DNA from 3 places in the Acinetobacter gyllenbergii genome. Region 2 is predicted to be linked to each of the others. Evidence: predicted binding sites of a transcription regulator. Region 2 holds the regulator's gene; each other region holds the start of a gene.

Region 1 (6,761 bases), on a different contig from region 2:
ATAAAATATTGGGTTTAGCATTGATGAGTATGGTTTCACAGCCACTCTTTGCAGCTCCATTTGTTCAACCTGTGATTCAGGGTAAAACGTACAATAATTGGGAGGTGCCTATACGTTCATTGGGTAAACCGAAAAGTGTTGTTAAAGGAAAACCAGATGAATGTAACGGTGGCTATTTCCCTGATGAATATGATTATGGCAGTTTTAAACTTTTAGACACGGGTGTCATTAAAGAGGTTTATTTTAGTCAGAACAATGCGCTAGTGTTTCATGGACAAAAGATTCGTAGTGGGATAGATCAAAAGAGTTTTATGCAACAATTCAAAAAATATGAATTGTGGATGGACGCTGAAAATAAGAATGTTGTTTATAGTGGGTTGGCTGAAAGTGGAAATGATTCAATAGAATTTGTTTTTAAAAATGGAAAACTTCTAAAATATAAGTTGTTCTTTGATGATTGTTAATGATTAGGAGAGCATAAAAGTAAGAAGATAAGCCAAGGGCTAAAATTTAGGTATTTTAGCCAATTTAAAAATTAGAAGCGTGGAGAATAAACTAGATGGCGCTGATTTTTTTTAAAATAAATTGATAGATGTTCCCCCAAAAGATCATAAAAAATCCTCCACAGCTCAACAATAAGAAGCCTGCTATCGCTACATAGGAGACTTTGCTCTTAGCTTTATAGAAGTTAATGAGTTGGTCATCTTGCCATGTCTGTTGAAATTGATTTTTAGTTACGGAGTCAACCCAAGTCATCTGTTTGATCATAAATTTGTCGTTTATTTTTATAATATCTAATGTTTTGATGATTGATGACTTTTTTTGCTCATGTTTACAGATAGTTTCCAAATAATGAGAACAGTCAAAAAGATAAATTCTTTTTTGATTTTCAGTGATAAATATCGTATCTAACTTATTAAATTTTTTAATGCTGAATTCATAATTCATGCGTTTATCTGTTTCCAGATGCTGATACGGCGTTACTTTAATTATCTTCTTTGGTGTGAGAAGTTTATGAATCGTTAAAGTCAATATAAGAAGAAGAGGAACTAGGGCGCTGAAAGCGACGAGTGTTGCTAAGTTTTTTTTCTGTTTTTGATTTAATTTGAAGCTTATAGTCATTTAAAATGGAATGAAGATCAATTCTATGAACATTTAATTTTACTACAATCTCTTAAAATTTTAAAAACTAAGTTTTGATATCAAAAATTTCAAAAGTAGTTTTATTAATGAGCTATAGATCTATTGATGACATAATCATTTTAATTTTTAATCATAAAAAAACCCCTCAATCGAGGGGTTTTTTTCTTACAGCTTAAGCAATCGAATCATCTAAATTCGGTGCTAACCAACGCTTCGCTTCGTCCAGTGTCCAGCCTTTACGTTTCGCATAATCCTCAAGCTGATCTTGAGAAATCTTGCCCACATTAAAGTATTCACTTTCAGGGTGTGAATAATAGAAACCACTGACAGAAGAAGGCGGCATCATCGCAAAGTGTTCAGTCAACTTGGTACCGATCTTCGCTTCCGAACCTAACCAGTCAAATAACACCGCTTTTTCTGAATGCTCTGGGCAAGCAGGGTAACCCGGTGCAGGACGTATGCCGACATACTTCTCTTTGATCAATTCTTCATTGCCCAAAGTCTCATCAGCTTTATAGCCCCAGAATTCTTTGCGGATACGCTCATGCAAATGCTCAGCAAAGGCTTCGGCAAAACGATCCGCCAAAGACTGAACCAAAATTGCAGAGTAATCATCGCCTTTGGCTTTATATTCATTTGCCAATTCTTCAGCACCAAAGATCGATACCGTGAAACCACCCAAATAATCGGTATTCTCTTTAGAAGCACTAATAAAGTCCGCGAGAGATAAATTCGGTTTGCCTGTGACTTTGTCAGATTGCTGACGAATATGCTCAAAGGTATGCGTAACATTTTGGCCAGATTCATCAAACACGCTAACTGTATCCGCAGCTGTACGTTGTGCAGGGTATAGACCAAACACCGCGCGCGCATCAAAACGATGATTTTCGATGATGTCTTTCAGCATCTCTTGTGCTTGGTTATACAAATCAGTGGCAGCTTCACCCACAACTTCATCTGTCAGGATTTTCGGGAATTTACCTGCCAAGCTCCAAGAAATAAAGAATGGCGTCCAGTCAAAATACTCAACCAATGTCGCCAATGGATAGTTGGTAATGACTTGCGTGCCTAAACGATTTGGAATTGGTGGCACATAGTTGTCATCCACCTTGAAACCATTTTCAATCGATTCGGCATAGCTGAGTTTGGCTGCTTTCGGTTGCTTGTTGGCTAAACGCTCACGGATCTTGGCATATTCAGCACGATGTTCTGCAATAAAATTACCACGCATTTCTTTCGAGAGCAGGGTCGTTGCAACACCCACTGCACGAGAAGCATCGGCCACATAAATCACAGCATCATTCTGATATTGCGGATCAATCTTCACTGCGGTATGCGCTTTCGATGTGGTCGCACCACCAATCAATAACGGAATGTCAAAGCCTTTGCGCTGCATTTCTTTGGCAACAAATACCATTTCATCCAAAGATGGGGTGATTAAACCAGACAAACCGATGATGTCGCATTTCTCATCAATCGCAGTTTGCAGGATTTTTTCCGCAGGAACCATCACGCCAAGGTCAACGATGTCGTAACCATTACAGCCCAAGACTACACCCACGATATTTTTACCAATATCGTGTACGTCACCTTTTACGGTTGCCATTAACACTTTACCTTTCGACTGGCTACCCGTTTTTTCAGCTTCGATGTACGGGTTTAGCCATGCCACGGCTTGTTTCATTACGCGTGCAGATTTCACGACTTGCGGCAGGAACATTTTGCCTGAACCGAACAGGTCACCAACCACGTTCATGCCATCCATCAATGCGCCTTCAATCACATCAAGAGGACGTTTGGCTTTTAAACGGGCTTCTTCGGTATCTTCATCAATATACGTGGTGATACCTTTAACTAAGGCATATTCAAGACGTTTTTCAACCGATTCATTGCGCCATTCAAGGTTTTCAACTTCACGCTGAGCACCAGTATGACCACGGAATTTTTCTGCGACTTCAAGCAGTTTCTCTGTGGCATTTTGACCAGACTCACCTTGGTTTTGATTCAGAACAACATCTTCTACCGCATCTTTCAGTTCTTTGGGAATATCGTCATAAATCGCCATTTGACCCGCATTCACGATCCCCATGGTCATGCCTTGTTTAATGGCATGGTAAAGGAATACTGAGTGAATTGCTTCACGCACTGGCTCATTACCACGGAAAGAGAACGAAACGTTAGAGACACCACCTGAGATCATGGCATGCGGCAAGTTCTGCTTAATCCAACCTGTGGCTTCAATAAAATCGACGCCATAGTTGTTGTGTTCTTCAATCCCTGTTGCCACTGCAAATACGTTCGGGTCAAAAATAATATCTTCAGCAGGGAAGCCGACATCATTGACCAAAACATCATAAGAGCGTTTACAGATTTCACGCTTCCGTGCAGCGGTATCGGCCTGACCCGTTTCATCGAAGGCCATCACAATAATCGCAGCACCATACTGGCGGCATAGGCGTGCTTTTTCGACAAACTCGTCATAACCTTCTTTTAAGGAAATTGAGTTAACAACAGGTTTACCTTGTACACATTTCAAGCCTGCTTCAATGATTTCCCATTTCGATGAGTCAATCATGATCGGCACACGTGAGATATCAGGTTCAGATGCAACTAAATTGAGGAAATGCACCATCGCATTTTGCGAATCGAGCATGCCTTCATCCATGTTGATGTCGATGATCTGTGCACCAGCTTCAACCTGTTGCTGAGCCACTTCTAAAGCTTCGGCAAAGTTTTCTTCACGGATTAAACGTAAGAATTTTTTTGAACCCGTCACGTTGGTACGTTCACCAACATTCACGAATAATGAATTTTCATCAATGTTAAATGGTTCTAAACCACTTAAACGGCAAGCAGGAACAGTTTCAGGCACTTGGCGTGGCTGAATGTCTTTGACTGCATTATAAATAGCGCGGATATGGTCGGGTGTGGTACCACAGCAACCGCCCGTGATATTGATCAAACCACTTTCAGCAAATTCTTTGATGAATGCTGCCGTTTGTTCAGGTGTTTCATCATATTCGCCGAAGGCATTCGGTAAACCAGCGTTTGGATGGGCAGAAATAAAGGTATCTGCAACATCAGAAATCGTTTTCACATGTGGACGCATGGCATCTGCACCCAAGGCACAGTTAAAACCAATCGACAGTAAATCACCATGACGCACCGAGTTCCAGAACGCTTCTGCGGTTTGACCTGTTAAGGTACGGCCAGATGCATCGGTAATGGTGCCTGAAATCATCAACGGCAGTTCATGACCAAGTTGCTTGAAGACTTCCTTCACCGCAAAAATTGCAGCCTTACAGTTCAAAGTATCGAATACGGTTTCGATCAACAGAATGTCAGCACCGCCTTCAATCAAGGCATGAGCGGCTTCAATGTAGTTTTCTTTGAGTTCATCAAAAGTAATATTACGAAAGGCTGGATCATTGACATTCGGCGAGATCGAACAAGTACGTGAAGTGGGGCCGAGTACGCCTGCAACAAAACGAGGTTTCTCTGGGGTCGAGTATTTGTCACAGGCTGCACGTGCTAAACGTGCCGCTTCACGGTTGATCTCTGGAACAAGATCTTCCATGTGGTAATCCGACATTGAAACACGGGTGCCGTTAAAACTGTTGGTTTCAATAATGTCCGCGCCTGCATCTAGGTAGGCTTCATGGATGCCTTGAATAATCTGGGGTTGGGTTAAAACCAATAAGTCGTTGTTGCCTTTCAGGTCTGATGCCCAATCTGCAAAACGTTCACCACGATAATCTTCTTCTTCTAATTTATGGCGTTGAATCATGGTTCCCATCGCACCATCAATAATCAGGATACGTTGGGCAAGAAGTGATTGTAGGGTGGTAAGCGTGGACATTCAGAAACCCCAGTCGATGATGAAGATAAAAAAGCAGGGGCATTGTAACAGAAGCGAGGCAAAAGCGCGTATTTTCAGCAGTCAGCAGTGATGATTCATTGGTTCATTTTAAAATGTCATAAAAGCTTCATTTAATTGTCACAATTGAGATAGATAATGCCTAAAAAGCAAACAGTTTGTTCGAAATATGACAGTTTGATTTCATATTTCTTTGCATTTGTTGCAAAATCAGACAAACAGTTCTATCGCTGTTTTTGAATTTATAATGCATTGTTTTTTATTAATTAAAATAAAGAGTAGGGCGGGTTTATCGCAAGAAAATACAAAAAAATGTGATGAAAACATGAAATTTTGGCTTTATGTGACAGTCCTTTGTCATATAATTGTCATAATTTAATTAAACAATACAGGGGATTTTATTATCCTCTAACCGTCTACATGAATTCTAATCTTCCTCCTGTTTCGGATTCACCGCTTGCCAGCTCTCAGGCAAAATCGACGAATGTACATGTACCAACACCGAAATTCTTTATGCCGGTGTTCTTAACTGTTATTGTTGCGACACTGATTTATATCGGTTTTCAGCTTAGTGCTGACTTGGCACATGTACCGCCTTTAAGTTTATATTCAGTTATTCTTTTATCGACGGCACTCTTCATTGCTTTAGGCTTTGAGTTTGTAAATGGTTTTCACGATACGGCAAACGCTGTAGCGACGGTTATCTATACCAATGCATTACCTGCTCCAGCAGCAGTCATGTGGGCTGGTTTCTGTAACTTCCTTGGGGTTATGGTGGCGAGTGGCGCAGTTGCGTACGGTATTATTGCATTACTCCCTGTAGAGATGATCATGAATGTCGGCAGTGGTGCTGGCTTTGCGATGGTTTTTGCTCTGTTAATCGCGGCAATCCTATGGAATTTAGGGACGTGGTTTTTGGGGATTCCTGCATCAAGCTCACATACTCTTATCGGTTCGATTTTGGGTGTGGGCATCATGAACCATATCTTGAATGCGTCTGCTGGTGCGACCAGTAGTGGTATTGATATGGATCAGGTGATTAAAGTAGGTAAGGCTTTATTGTTCTCGCCATTGATTGGTTTCGCCTTTGCAGCAATCCTATTCTTATTGGTGAAGAAAGTCTTTAAACGCCAAATGGAGCTGTTTCAGCCACCAGAAGGCAATAAGCCACCACCACCACTGATTCGTGCAATCTTGATTTTTACCTGTACAGGTGTAAGTTTTGCGCATGGTTCAAACGATGGTCAAAAAGGCATGGGCTTGATCATGTTGATCTTGATCGGTTTGGTTCCATTGGCTTATTCATTGAATAAAAACTTGGATGCTCAGCATTTACAGTCTTTCGAACAACTTTCTTCACAAACTGCGACGGTTTTAAATGTTAATCAAAACGAGCTGACAGATGAAAAAGCGCGTGATGTATTAACCAAGTATATTCAAACCAAAGAGCAGACTGCTGAAGTTGTACCTGCACTTGCAAGTATGACGGCTCATTTAGGTACACGTGTTGCAGGTTATGGCGATCTTAAAGCGATTCCTGAAGCTGCTGTCAGTGAAATCCGCAATGACATGTATTTAAGTACGACAACGTTCAAACGTTTAGACAAAGCGGAAGCTTTACCAGAAATGGATAAAGACCAAGCGAAAGTGGTTAAAGAATATCGTAGTAGCTTGGATTCATTCCTCCAATATATTCCGAACTGGGTGAAAGTTGCAGTAGCACTGGCACTTGGTCTAGGTA
Region 2 (6,761 bases):
TTTTATCAGCAGGCACCTGAATCATTACGCTTGATTCGCTTCTGCTTTGCCAAAACCGATCAAACACTGCAACGCGCAGGTGAAATCCTCGTACAATGTTGATCAACAAAAAGAAACTGAACCCTCATCTTCAACACAATTGAGAATGTTATGTTGAAAAAAATACCATCGTTTCAGGATGAAGCGTGAAGGAAATTGAATGACACCACGCCAACCCTTGGTGATGCAACCGAACCTCTGGAAAACCTTTTTTGTGTTTCTGGTGCCGCTGATTGCCACCAATATTTTACAAAACCTGTCAGGAACCATTAATACCATCTTTGTCGGTCAAATGATGGGCGTGAATGCGATTGCTGCTGTATCGGTATTCTTCCCGATCCTGTTCTTTTTACTGGCCTTTGTGATTGGAATTTCTGCAGGCTCCACGGTGCTGATTGGGCAGGCATGGGGTGCGCAGAATCTAGAAAAAGTTCGTGCCGTGATTGGCTCCACGGTCTATATGACCTTGATTGGCGGTAGCATTATTGCGGTTTTAGGTCTGATCTTCGCCAAACATATTTTGGAGTTGCTGGGCACCGATCCCAAAGTGATGCACCTGTCCTTGCCTTATGTGCAATGGATGTTGGTGGGCAGCCCCTTACTGTTCGTCTATATTATTTATACCTCGATCTTGCGGGGTGTCGGTGATAGTGTGACGCCACTGATTGCCCTGAGCCTGACCAGCTTGATTGGTTTGGGGGTGACCCCCGTTTTACTGAAAGGTTATTTTGGTTTCCCTGCTTTGGGGATTGTTGCCCCTGCGATTGCCACCATTATCGGTTATGCCGCTGTGCTAATTTTCTTAGCAATTTATCTGAACTATAAAAATCATCCGCTGAAAATTGATGGTCTATTGCTGCAACATATTCGTCATGATGCAGAGCTGAGTAAATTAATTTTAAAACTCGGCATACCGACTGGGATTCAGATGGTCACCACCTCCTTAGCGGGTCTGGTGATTATTGGCTTGATTAACCATTATGGTGCACATGCCACCGCAGCTTATGGTGCAGTCAATCAGGTACTGAACTACATCCAATTTCCAGCCTTGTCGATTTCAATTGCCGCTTCGATTTTTGCCGCACAAGCGATTGGTGCAGGTAAGCCTGATTTATTGGCCAAGGTCACCCGTACCGCTTTAGGCATGAATTTCTTATTCACGGGTAGTTTGATTGCCTTGGCTTATTTGTTCTCAAAATACTTAATGGCGCTGTTTATTACCGATCACAGTGTGATTGAGCTGGGTCAACAACTGTTATTCATTGTGCTGTGGTCAATTTTATTCTTTGGTGCCAGTGCCATTTTTGCCTCGATCATGCGGGCCAGTGGTGCAGTCAACATTCCGATGATGATTAATATTTTGACCATTGTTCTGATCGAAGTCCCGTGTGCCTATTGGTTTAGCTCACTTTGGGGTTTAACCGGGATTTGGATTGCTTACGCGCTGTCTTTTGTCTGCCTATGCCTGTTCCAAGCGTTCTATTATCAATTCTTTTGGAAAAAGACCAAGATTAAAGTCCTTATTTAACCTGAGTTCGAGGCTGAATATGATACTCGGAAACGTCATCTACAACCTGAGCAAGCCAAAGCGACTAAAGCTTTGGTGAAGCGCAAGATAAACACTGTGCGTAGTTTGTTATTCAAGCATAGCTTTCACCTTGTAGTACGGCAAAGATTATTAATCTTCGCTATTCGCCCCTCAGGTTTTGCTCTTACGGAGCATTCGCTCCTCATACCAAAACAAAAGTAGGGCGAGCCTGAACAAAGTTGAAATATATTTCAACTGAAGTGCAAGACGTAGTGGCTGATCCCAAAATTGGGTGAGAACATAGCAAGATTCCACCAAGCTAATTATTTTTAATAGGTTAGAGAGGACTTCAACCGAACTCAGATTGTTTAATATCTGTTTGTTCTAAAGGATATAAAAAAGCCATTCACAAGAATGGCTTTTTTCATGCTAACAACTTAGATCATCTTAGTTGCAAACGCTGCAATACGTTGATAACCCGTTGGGAATAAACGTTGGAACGAATCTACAATACGCGCATCGGTACCAATCAATAAACGGCGTTTATCTTTCAATACCGCATTTAAAATCTGACGTGCTGCTTCTTCTGGTGGGGTACGTAGGAACTTATCAAACTGCTTGATCGATTTGTTCGGGTCCATACCCAAGCTCTTCAAACTGTCATTCATTTTCGCTGCTTTGGCGATATTGGTACGAATCCCGCCTGGATGTACACAGAGAGAGCTGACACCGCCCTTCTCAATATCCAACTCCTGACGTAATGATTCAGTGAAACCACGTACCGCAAATTTGGTAGCGTTATACGCTGATTGCGTTGGTTGCGAGGTTAAACCAAAGATACTGGAGATGTTGATGATATGACCATCTTTACTTTGTTTGATGAATGGCAGGAATTCTTTGGTGCCATAAACCACACCCCAGAAATTAATGCCGACAATCCATTCTAAATCTTCATAGCTCGCACCTTCGACGGTTGAACCGAGTGCTACGCCTGCGTTGTTGAAGATCATGTTGACCGAACCATGATCTTGCACGGTTTCTTGTGCCCACTGTTTCACCGCATCGCGATTTGAAACATCGAGTACTTTGGTGGTCACTGTTACTGGATACTGCTTCACTAATTCGACAGTCTGTGCCAAGCCCTTTTCATTGATATCACTCAATGACAAATGACAGCCTTGTTTCGCCAACAAAACGGCCAATTGTTGTCCAATCCCAGAACCTGCGCCGGTGATCGCTGCGACTTTATTTTTAAAATTTTTCATTGCCTATCCTTTGTACTGCGAATGATACGCACATATTCGCTTAGCTCATGTGCTGTTTAACCTGTAACCAATATAATTTTGACAATACATGTTGTCAATATAGTACACTCTAGCTTTAAGACAAATGGCAATAACCAACACCCTACATGTCATAATAGGCCTATTTACATTTCATGACTGATGATGTTTAAAAGAGACAAGGCATATTTTCAAAATTTGGTTATGCTAGTCAGCACAACAAGGTTGAAATGCACATATTAGACTTAGACATACGATTTAAAGACTTTTTAGGGAACGGTTTTCTCAATGGCAACTCAAGATCAAACGACACGCAAGAAAAATAATACCGAAGTGAAAGAACGACAATTCAAAGGTCTGTCTTTAACTGAACGCAAAGAAGCACGTCGTGAAAAATTGATTGAAGCAGGTATCGCCACCTACGGCACACAGGGCTTTTTCTCGGTCACGGTCAAAGATGTCTGCAATGAAGCCAAGCTGACTGAACGCTATTTTTATGAATCATTTAAGAAAAGCGAAGAGCTGTTTCAAACCGTATTCTTAAAAATGATTGAGAAAATGCAAACCTGCTTAACCCAAGCTGTTCTGATGGCTGCGCCTGAACCCAAGAATATGGTGACTGCAGGTTTGTCGGCGTTATTGAGCGCAATTAAAGATGACCCTCGTATGGCACGGATTATTTATATTGATGCCATGCTAGTGCAAGACCTACATAATCAAGCCACCATTCAAGAAACGCTAACTCAGTTCGATCGCATCATTCAAGGCTTTGTGATGATTACCATGCCCAATGCCCCACATAGCACTGAAGAAGTCTCGTTGATGGCAACTGGCCTAAATGGTTATGTCACCCATATTATTATTCGTTGGGTCTCTGAAGGCTTTAAACAGCCTTTGGAAGATGTTCTGTCAGCATGCTGTGCTGTCTTTTTGTCTTTTATCGAAACCACCTCGCAAAAAAATTAAAATCGTTTTACAGTTTTGTGACACACAAAGCTGTTAAACTACAGTCTAGTTAAGCAAATGAATTCATTTGCTTTCTTGCTAGGCAAATTGTCATCAATCCGTCACGACTCTGCCCCATACTTGTCACAATTTATTGCTAAATTCGACTTTATTAATTCTTTTGCAATGATATTGTCATAATTAATCTTTGTAATAAGCCTGTCATAACAACAAAACGGTTAAACCGTTACAGATTTTAAGGGTATTGCGCTGTGAAAGATGACTATATTTTAATTGTCGATGATGAGCTACCGATCCGCGAAATGATCCATACCTCATTGGATATGGCAGGCTTCCAATGTTTACAAGCTGAGGATGCTAAACAAGCGCATCAGATCATCGTTGATCAGCGTCCTGCGCTTATTTTGCTGGATTGGATGCTACCGGGTGGTGTGAGTGGTGTAGATTTATGTCGCCGCCTCAAACGTGATGAAAACTTGGCCGAGATTCCAGTAATCATGCTGACTGCCCGTGGCGAAGAAGACCATAAAGTACAAGGTCTAGATGCGGGTGCTGATGATTACATGACCAAACCGTTCTCGACGCGTGAACTGGTATCTCGTATCAAAGCAGTACTGCGTCGTGCCAATGCACTGAGCGGTGAAAAAGTCATTGACGCCAATGGTTTGTTACTGGATCCTGTCAGCCAGCGTGTCAGCTTTGGCAATAGTATTTTAGATATGGGGCCAACCGAATATCGTTTATTGGCCTTCTTCATGACCCATCCTGAGCGCGCCTATACCCGTGCTCAACTCCTAGATCAAGTCTGGGGTGGCAATGTCTATATTGAAGACCGTACCATTGATGTGCATATCCGTCGTTTACGCAAAGTGTTAGAACCTTTTGGTGTCGATCGTTTTGTACAAACCGTTCGTGGCACAGGTTACCGTTTCTCGACACGAGCAGATTTAGCAGTAGGTTAAAAATCCTTTATGTATGAGCCTTACCCCGTCCCTGAGCTGGCACGTGAACACCAACGTTTTCGCTACAGCAGTTTATGGACCTTTGCGAAGCAAGATTTAAGACTGTTACTTTTTTTCTTATTGATTGCAAGCTTAGTTGGATTCGGGGTGGGTTACTTCTGGAGCTGTGTTTTTATTGCCTTCGTGCTGTTTTTTTTCCTACAGCTTCGTTCGCTTTATCTGGTCAATGAATGGATTTCTAATCGTCCTTATGATGTCCCACCCAATCTCAACGGGATTTGGGGCGCTTTGCTGTTCAATGTTTACCGTGCACAACGTCAAGAACGGATTGTTCAAGCAGAGATGGTCGGTTTAATTGATCGGGCACAATCCTCTTTGGTGGCATTGGCCGAAGCAGTGGTTTTAATTGATGATCAACATCAAATCGAATGGTGGAATCCTGCCGCTGAAAAACTATTGGGTATCAGTCCTCTAGACCGTGGTCGCAATTTATTGTCGATTCTGCGCCAACCCAATTTTATTGAATATTTCAACCATAGCGATCAATCTCCTGATGGTATCCGTTTACAGGCACAGATGGATGAAGAACGTTATGTACAAGTCAAACTCACCCGTTTTGGTGGCGAAAGCCGTCTGCTCGTCGCTTATGACACCACACGGGTACATAATCTGGAACAGATGCGTAAAGACTTTGTCGATAATATTTCACATGAGTTACGCACGCCCTTGACGGTGCTTAGTGGCTATATCGAAACCTTTACCGATCAAGATGATATTACTCCGCGCTGGAAGCGGGCTTTTACCCAGATGCAATCTCAGACCAAGCGCATGAATGCTCTGGTGAATGACCTATTGTTGTTATCTAATTTAGAAAATAATAAAAAAGTCGCGAAAAATCAGATTATTGATATGGCCAACCTGATGAACCAGATCTTTGATGATGCACGTGCCTACAATCTCGATTATGGCCATACCTTAAATTTGGATATTGATAGCCATTGCGATCTGATCGGTTCTGATATTGAAATTGCCAGTGCATTCAGCAACTTAATTACCAATGCCATTAAATACACGCCTGCAGGCGGCATCATTACCATTGGCTGGCACGAAGATGGTGACCATGCCTACTTTACCGTTCAGGACAATGGGATCGGAATTAATCCCAAGCATTTACCTCGTTTAACTGAACGTTTCTACCGTGTCGATAGTGCACGTAGCCGTCAGACAGGTGGAACTGGACTTGGACTGGCCATCGTGAAACATGTGTTGATGCAGCACGGCGCACATTTGGAAATTACCTCTAAAGAAAATGAAGGTTCAACCTTTACTGCGGTGTTCCCGAAAGAACGCTTATACCGCATGATTTAAACACGATAGGGAACTGCCAAGTTCCCTAAAACATGCTGTGATCATCCTACCAAAACAATATAATAAACCGTTGTTTCATTTCATTATTTATATTTTTCGACGTATTCCTCATGCTCAATACCTCTTTTATTCGTGCTTGTATTCTCTTACTTGGGCTCAATACGCCTTTGGCGATTCACGCTGCTCCGACAGATCCATTGATTGGGACGTGGAAAGTCGTGGATGAGCGTACAGGTTCCTATCTCTCTGATATCGTAATTCGTAGACATTCAGCCACTGAACAATACAGTGCCGTGATTGTCAAAATGTATCCTTCTGCCAAGGAAGCAGCACCAACCTTATGTACAGCCTGTACGGGCACGTTAAAAAACCAGCAGATGATCGGCATGGAAGTGCTAACCGGTCTAAAGATGTTGAGTCAAAATGAGGAATTTGGACAAGGCGTTTGGCTCAATCCGTACGATGGACAGAAATACAACCTGAATGCGCGTTTAAGCAAAACAGGCAAAATGCTGAGCATCAATGCCAAAAATCCAGCCAATAACAGTTTCCGTAACATGACTTGGATTCGACTTTAATCACTCAATTTTTATGTTAAAAATTAATTGATAAATC
Region 3 (6,761 bases), on a different contig from region 2:
ATTGGTCTTCTTACGCGGGCAAACGTAAACACTACCCATGGTTTTTATTGGCAGCACTCACTTTAGCCCATCATGGTTACAAAATTGTGATGCATGGTGCATCGGGGCATACCATTAACCGTGTCTATACCGAACAAGTTTTACAGTTTTTAGGCTATTCAATTTGTCAAAATCAACAAGATGTCCGTGAACAACTTGAACAGCACAACTTTGCGTACCTCCCTCTTGAAGCAATCTCACCGATTCTAAGTGAATTAATCTCGCTACGAAATGTAATGGGGTTGCGTTCCCCAATCCACACCTTGGCACGCCTGATTAATCCATTTAATGCCAAAGCGACCTTACAAGCAATCTTCCATCCAGCTTATCGCACTTCACATCAACAGACCGCATTCCGTTTAGGTTATCAGAACAGTGCCGTGATTAAAGGTGAAGGTGGAGAGTTTGAACGTAATCCTGATGCCAAAACTTTGATTTGTGGTATTAAAAATGGTGCGTTGTATGAACATGAACTACCAAAATTAACACCTGATCGTAGCCCGATTGAAGAAGAGCTTAATCTTGCTGTGTTTAAAGCGGTGTGGCTAGGTGAACAGACGCATGAATATGGTGAATTGGCAGTCGTTGAAACCATGGGAATCGCGTTGTATACCATGGGTGTAGTCAATAGCTATGATGAAGCAATGGATAAAGCCAAAGCGCTATGGGAAAAGCGTCTAAACTAAGCCAAATGGCGATTTCAAGTAAAAGAAATCGCCATGATCTTTACAGCATATATTGCTCTATCGAACTTTAGATTCAAGCATCGCAGCTTTAGGGATAACGATAGTATCTGCAACAACTTTACTTTTTCTGAACAGTCCCCCCATAACAAGCCGGCAAGAAAGATTATCTGTTAATAACGCCTCAATCTGCTTCTTTCTGAGGCAGATATTCATTGCCTCATCTTCACAGACTTTAAAAGAACCCGCTGAAATATACATCCCATGTTCAACACGCCCCTCATCAATCGAAACGGAGCCTATGACGACATAATCTTGTATTGGCTTGCATTTAAAATGTGAATATTTATAGTTTTCCTTAAGATACAAATCGCTTAAGTTATTCTTCGTCATCATCTCAAAACTGAACAAGTCCCCACTGATCCCATCAAGTCGAGAATAGGTTATTTTTCCTAACTGGACATCTTGAACTATTTTACTCTTTTCATTGCTAGGAGAACTACATCCTACAAGAACAAAACTGAATAGTACGATCAGCTTAAGCATCAATTGACTAATCTCACGTTTCACGTTTGCCCAACCCAAGAAACCCACATATTCTAAATACAGTACAAAAAGTCATTTTCCCCCTAGTCTTCAACATAATAAAAATCTGGCCAGAATGGATATTCTTGACCTGAAGAATGAATATTTCTTAGGCTCAATTGATCACCTATTTTAATTGTAATTTTATTGGCGTCATAAGGACCAGACAGATAAGCATCTCGCTGTTGACCTATCAACTTATTACAATAAGCATCATGCGCTTTAATCTTTTGGGAGTTCTGCATAGTTTGCGCCTCTATCACCTGAATCCCAATCAATAACATAGGATAACCATCATTCTTGATAGTTGTATATTTCGTTCGTGGCGAACTATATTTTTGACTAGCTACAACATTTACTTTAAGGCGGCATTCAATGGGCTGTTTGGCAAAAATTATGCTTGTATTAAATATAACAAGTGCAGTTAAAGTGATTTTAAGATAAGTCCTATTCATTATTTTTCTCATCCAAATATCGTCATGACTATTTTCCATTGCTAGCCTGTTGGTGCAACTGCTTCACCATTATACGTCTTTCTAACAAAATTTATTGAATGAGCTGTTATTATTGAACTGAATAGTAAACACTACCCAAATTAATTTTATAGTTCGCAATACGATATATCTGTTAAACAGATAAAGTAAGAATAAATGTTGGATCAAGACTCTCAAACAAGCAATATAAAAAAAAACAATCTCTAAATATAGAAAAATTCGTTTTAAGCAACCATTTTATATCAGAATGGTCTTAGCCATGACACTATTCAGCTACCCTTCAGCATACGCACAAAATGACCTCACACAAACCGTATCCAATCAATTAGAACGTGCCAATCAGGGCAACACCGCAGCCCAAGTTTATATTGCAAATTCATATTACATGGGGAGAAATGGTTTCCCAATGGATGATAAATTAGCACTCAAATATTATCTTTTGGCTGCAGAGAAAAACCATGCAGAAGCTCAATATGTACTTGCGATGATGTACCTTGAAGGCGAAGGAACCAATATTAATCAGCAGCTTGCTTTTAAATATCTAGAAAAATCAGCATATAACAATTTATCTCAAGCACAATTTGCATTAGGTTTGTGGTATCAAGATGGGGATGATTTTTTGAAAGCGAATCCCCAAAAAGCGAAATATTGGCTGGACAAGGCGGCTATAAATAATTCTACTCAAGCCCAAATCGAGTTAGAGGAGTTAATACGATAAAATTAACCCTTTTCCAATCTCAACGGCATAGAGAAAAAAATATTAACGAGGAAAAAGATGGGAATCGAGTATTTTATTATCGCAATGGATGAGTCAGCGAGCAAAGATGATCTCTTAAATATCTTTAGTCCCTATTGGGTAGAAATAGAACACAATTATTATCTTTTAAATTATGGCAACACACAATTTCAAAATCTAATCCTGAATAATGAATGTCATTTTTCGATAAACTTTCATGAAAATAATAGTACTGTGGAAAGTATCACAATTTATAAACCATGCGGTGACATCAAACTGGAACAAGCAATTTATCGGCTTATTCAGAATTATCCAATGTTCCTCACCTATCCTCGTGACCCTTTAATTGTCGTTACTGCAAATCCTAAATGCCTTGAACTTATAAGAAAGCAATACCCTGATCTTCTTGAGAATTTAAAACTAGTCTCTTGCTTTGAGGAGTACCATAATCTTGAATAACCAGTTTATTCATTTTATAACTAAAATCTTGCTAAATTTTCATACGCAATAAAAATGCTCCATAGGAGCATTTTTATTCATTCCAGTGGTATTAAACAAAACGAATTGGCTTAAATTCAGGCTCGTGTTTGTGATGATCATCATCACACTCTTCGCCTTCCTCTTTAGTACCACGGTCGATATAACCACTACGCTGTTCTTTTGGCAAATGTTCCATTTCCCATGCATACACCGCTTGCATACAAATTTCACGCTGCTCTTTGGTCAATGCAATACCATTTGGCCATTTACCAATTTCAACAGCAGTACGAAGACGCTCAACAATTTCAGGATTTAAAATAGCGAGCATTTGTTCAATATTCATGAGTCATCCTGTTGAAAAGATTCAAAATCTTGATTCCACCCCAATTTGGTACGACATGCCATATAGAAGTCATAACCAGGTGGATGTAATAAGCTTAGTTTAAACGGATGTTTGCGAATATGCACAGTATCACCGACATTTAATGCAACACTATGTTGACCATCGGCGCTGACCATCGGCAAAACACGGTTTTCCCGAATGGTAATCTTCACCTCACTTTGCCCACCGACTACGATTGGTCGTGATGACAACGTATGCGGATGCATTGGAACTAGTGCAATCGCATCCATACTCGGATGCAAAATTGGCCCACCACCTGACAGTGAATATGCGGTTGAACCCGTTGGCGTCGAAACAATCAAACCATCACTATGCTGACGATAGACATATTGTCCATCAATATTCAGTTCAAAATCGATCATATGGACCGATTTGCCCGAATGTAGCACCACATCATTCAATGCAATCGCATCATAAATCGTTTCACCATTGGTTCTGACTTCCATTTCCAATAAGAAACGGCGATCCAATTGAAACTGACCTTGCAAGACCTGATCAAGCTTAAAAATAGCCTCTGCTGGCTTAATATCGGTCAAGAAGCCCAGTCGACCACGGTTGATGCCGATGACTGGGGTATTGTGTCGAACCAATGCACGAGCAGCATGCAATAATGAACCATCCCCACCAACGACCACAACTAAATCGACCACTTCTCCAAGCAAATTTCGGCTAACGGTCTGCCCATGACTATAAGGCACCAATTTGGCTGTTTCCTGATCAAAAACGGGGTTTAAGCCTAAAGTGATCAGATGATCATGAATTAAACATAACGTTTCTACTACAGAATATTTGTCTGGTCGTCCAATTAGACCAATATTTCGAAAGGATTTATGTGAAATTTGCACGAATAATTCAGCTCCGTCGCGATTACTGACTATCATATCATTAACAACCAATGTTGCGTTGATGATTGATTAAAAAGTATAAAAATGTCTATCCGTTGTTTTTTTATACGATTAATGTCAACACATTCTTAAACTTTTTATTGCATGTTGCTATTTATTCACAGTTTTATGATTGCAAAATGACAATAAGCTATCGCATCATTACCGACATTGTTTTGGTTTTAACGCAAATCTATGAAGTTTGAACGTGGTATTGGTTTTCTAGCACTCATTTTCTCAATGTTAGTGATAGGTGTCTTTGTTGCTTTTAGTATCTATCTGATCCGCTTGGATAATATTATTCGTGACAAGTTTGAAGGTCAGCGTTGGGACATTCCTGCCAAGGTGTTCGCTCGCCCATTAGAAATCTATTCTAATGCACCGATTACCCAAGAGAATTTTACCCAAGAGTTAAAATTACTGGGTTATAAAAACACGGCGAATTACGATAAGTCAGGTAGTTATGTGGTACAGGGTAATAAACTGTATGTGCATACTCGTGGTTTTGACTATGGTGACAGCACCGAGCCTGAACAAGTACTCGAACTTGCCTTTATGAATGGTCAAGTTAGCGAAATTCGCTCGACTAAACCTTCAAATACAGGAATTGCACGTTTAGAACCTTTATTGATTGGCGGTATTTACCCACAGCATAATGAAGACCGTGTCCTCATTAAACTGAATAAAGTACCAAAAACCCTGATTGAAGCATTAATTTCAACCGAAGACCGTAACTTCTATCACCATCATGGTATTTCAATCCGTGGTACGGCACGTGCTTTGGTCAGTAACGCCACCGGTGGTCGCCGTCAAGGTGGTTCAACCTTAACGCAACAGCTGGTTAAAAACTTCTATCTCTCTCCAGAGAAAACGTTAAAACGTAAAGTCAATGAAGCCCTAATGGCTCTACTGATTGAATTGCATTACAGCAAAGATGAAATTCTGGAAGCGTATCTCAATGAAGTAAACTTGGGACAAAACGGCAGCTATTCAATCAATGGCTACGGTTTGGCATCACAATTTTACTTTGGCTTACCGTTACGTGAACTGAATATCTCACAACAGGCATATTTAGTTGGCCTGGTTCAAGGTCCTTCTTTATATAACCCTTGGCGTAATCCAGAATCAGCCAAAAAACGCCGTGATGTTGTATTAAACAACATGAAAGTCATGGGTTACTTAACCGAAGCTGAATACCAAGACGAAATTGCCCGCCCTTTAAATGTGGTGAGTAAACCAACCTTAGGCCCTGCAAAATTCCCAGATTTCCTTGATATCGTGCGTCGTCAACTTCGCACTGAATATCAAGAAAGTGATATCACCAATCAAGGTCTAAGAATCTTTACCACACTGGATCCGATTGCACAAACCCAAGTCCAAAATGCCTTTAAGAGCACTGTGGACCGTTTAGCCAAAGCCAACCCTGCCCGTTTGAAAAACTTGCAAGGCGCTGTTCTGGTTGCACATCCTGAAAATGGTGAATTAGTCGCTGCCGTCGGTTCAACTCAAGACTTTACTGGTTTTAACCGTGCACTGGATGCCAAGCGTCAAGTCGGCTCTCTGTTAAAACCGATCATCTACTTAAATGCGATTGAATCTGGCCGCTATACTTGGGCAAGCCCGATTGAAGATAGTGCAGTGAATATTCCAATAGATGGGGATAAGAGCTGGACACCGAAAAACTATAGTGGTGGTGAACATGGTGTTGTTCCGATGCAACAAGCATTGGCCAACTCGTATAACCTTTCGACCGTACGTTTAGCCAATGAGTTTGGTTTATCCGCGTTCAGCAATAAATTAAGGCAGTTTGGCGTAAGTTCAGACATTCCTGCCTACCCTTCGATTTACCTTGGTGCCGTAAATATGTCGCCGATGGAAGTTTTAAGCATTTACGGCAATTTTGCGACTGGTGGCTTCAAGTATCCACCACGCTCGATTCGTACTGTGGTCGATGCCAAAGGACATTTATTAGATCGTTATGGCTTAAATGTTCAACAGACTATTGATCCTGCTGCGGCCTACATTCTTAACTATGGTTTACAGCAAGTGATGCGTTCTGGTACAGGTCGCTCTGCTTATAACAGCTTACCTGAATCATTGAATTTAGCAGGTAAGTCAGGCACAACCAATGATACGCGTGACTCATGGTTTGCTGGCTATTCAGGCAATCACGTTGCAGTGGTGTGGTTAGGTCTGGATGACAATAAAGTGACGGGCTTAACAGGTTCTTCAGGTGCATTACCCGTTTGGACCAATGTGATGCGTCAATTACGCCAAGAACCTGTGAACCTACGTCAAACCGACAATGTTCAATGGCAATGGATTGATAGTGCAACGGGTGACTTATCAGCGCAAGGCTGTGATGGAGCGTTGTATATTCCATTATTACGTCAAACTGTACCCCGTCGTGCAACCCTTTGTGGACAATCTCATTACGAAGTAGAACCTACCTATATT

Evidence for each region. The regulator PhoB, encoded in region 2, activates phosphate uptake and scavenging genes when phosphate is short. The targets are predictions, from matches to a motif close to TGTCATNAANCTGTCATAA.
Region 1: the regulator PhoB is predicted to act here: its motif matches at 5,188-5,206, upstream of NG55_RS04615 (inorganic phosphate transporter).
Region 3: the regulator PhoB is predicted to act here: its motif matches at 4,432-4,450, upstream of NG55_RS01990 (NAD(+) kinase).

The regions. Positions count from the first base shown of each region.
Region 1 is NZ_KV575261.1:911,881-918,641, reverse strand. Features, by position in the region: gene NG55_RS04630 (hypothetical protein) at 1-464, shown strand, start outside; gene NG55_RS04625 (ferritin family protein) at 556-948, opposite strand; gene metH (methionine synthase) at 1,316-5,002, opposite strand; gene NG55_RS04615 (inorganic phosphate transporter) at 5,441-6,761, shown strand, end outside.
Region 2 is NZ_KV575263.1:81,093-87,853, reverse strand. Features, by position in the region: gene NG55_RS09520 (pyridoxal phosphate-dependent aminotransferase) at 1-102, shown strand, start outside; gene NG55_RS09515 (MATE family efflux transporter) at 200-1,567, shown strand; gene NG55_RS09510 (SDR family NAD(P)-dependent oxidoreductase) at 2,005-2,832, opposite strand; gene NG55_RS09505 (TetR/AcrR family transcriptional regulator) at 3,139-3,816, shown strand; gene phoB (phosphate regulon transcriptional regulator PhoB) at 4,068-4,778, shown strand; gene phoR (phosphate regulon sensor histidine kinase PhoR) at 4,788-6,146, shown strand; gene NG55_RS09490 (DUF2147 domain-containing protein) at 6,257-6,724, shown strand.
Region 3 is NZ_KV575261.1:365,642-372,402, forward strand. Features, by position in the region: gene NG55_RS01960 (glycosyl transferase family protein) at 1-725, shown strand, start outside; gene NG55_RS01965 (hypothetical protein) at 783-1,292, opposite strand; gene NG55_RS01970 (hypothetical protein) at 1,352-1,762, opposite strand; gene NG55_RS01975 (tetratricopeptide repeat protein) at 2,061-2,519, shown strand; gene NG55_RS01980 (hypothetical protein) at 2,577-2,996, shown strand; gene NG55_RS01985 (YeaC family protein) at 3,088-3,360, opposite strand; gene NG55_RS01990 (NAD(+) kinase) at 3,357-4,265, opposite strand; gene mrcB (penicillin-binding protein 1B) at 4,500-6,761, shown strand, end outside.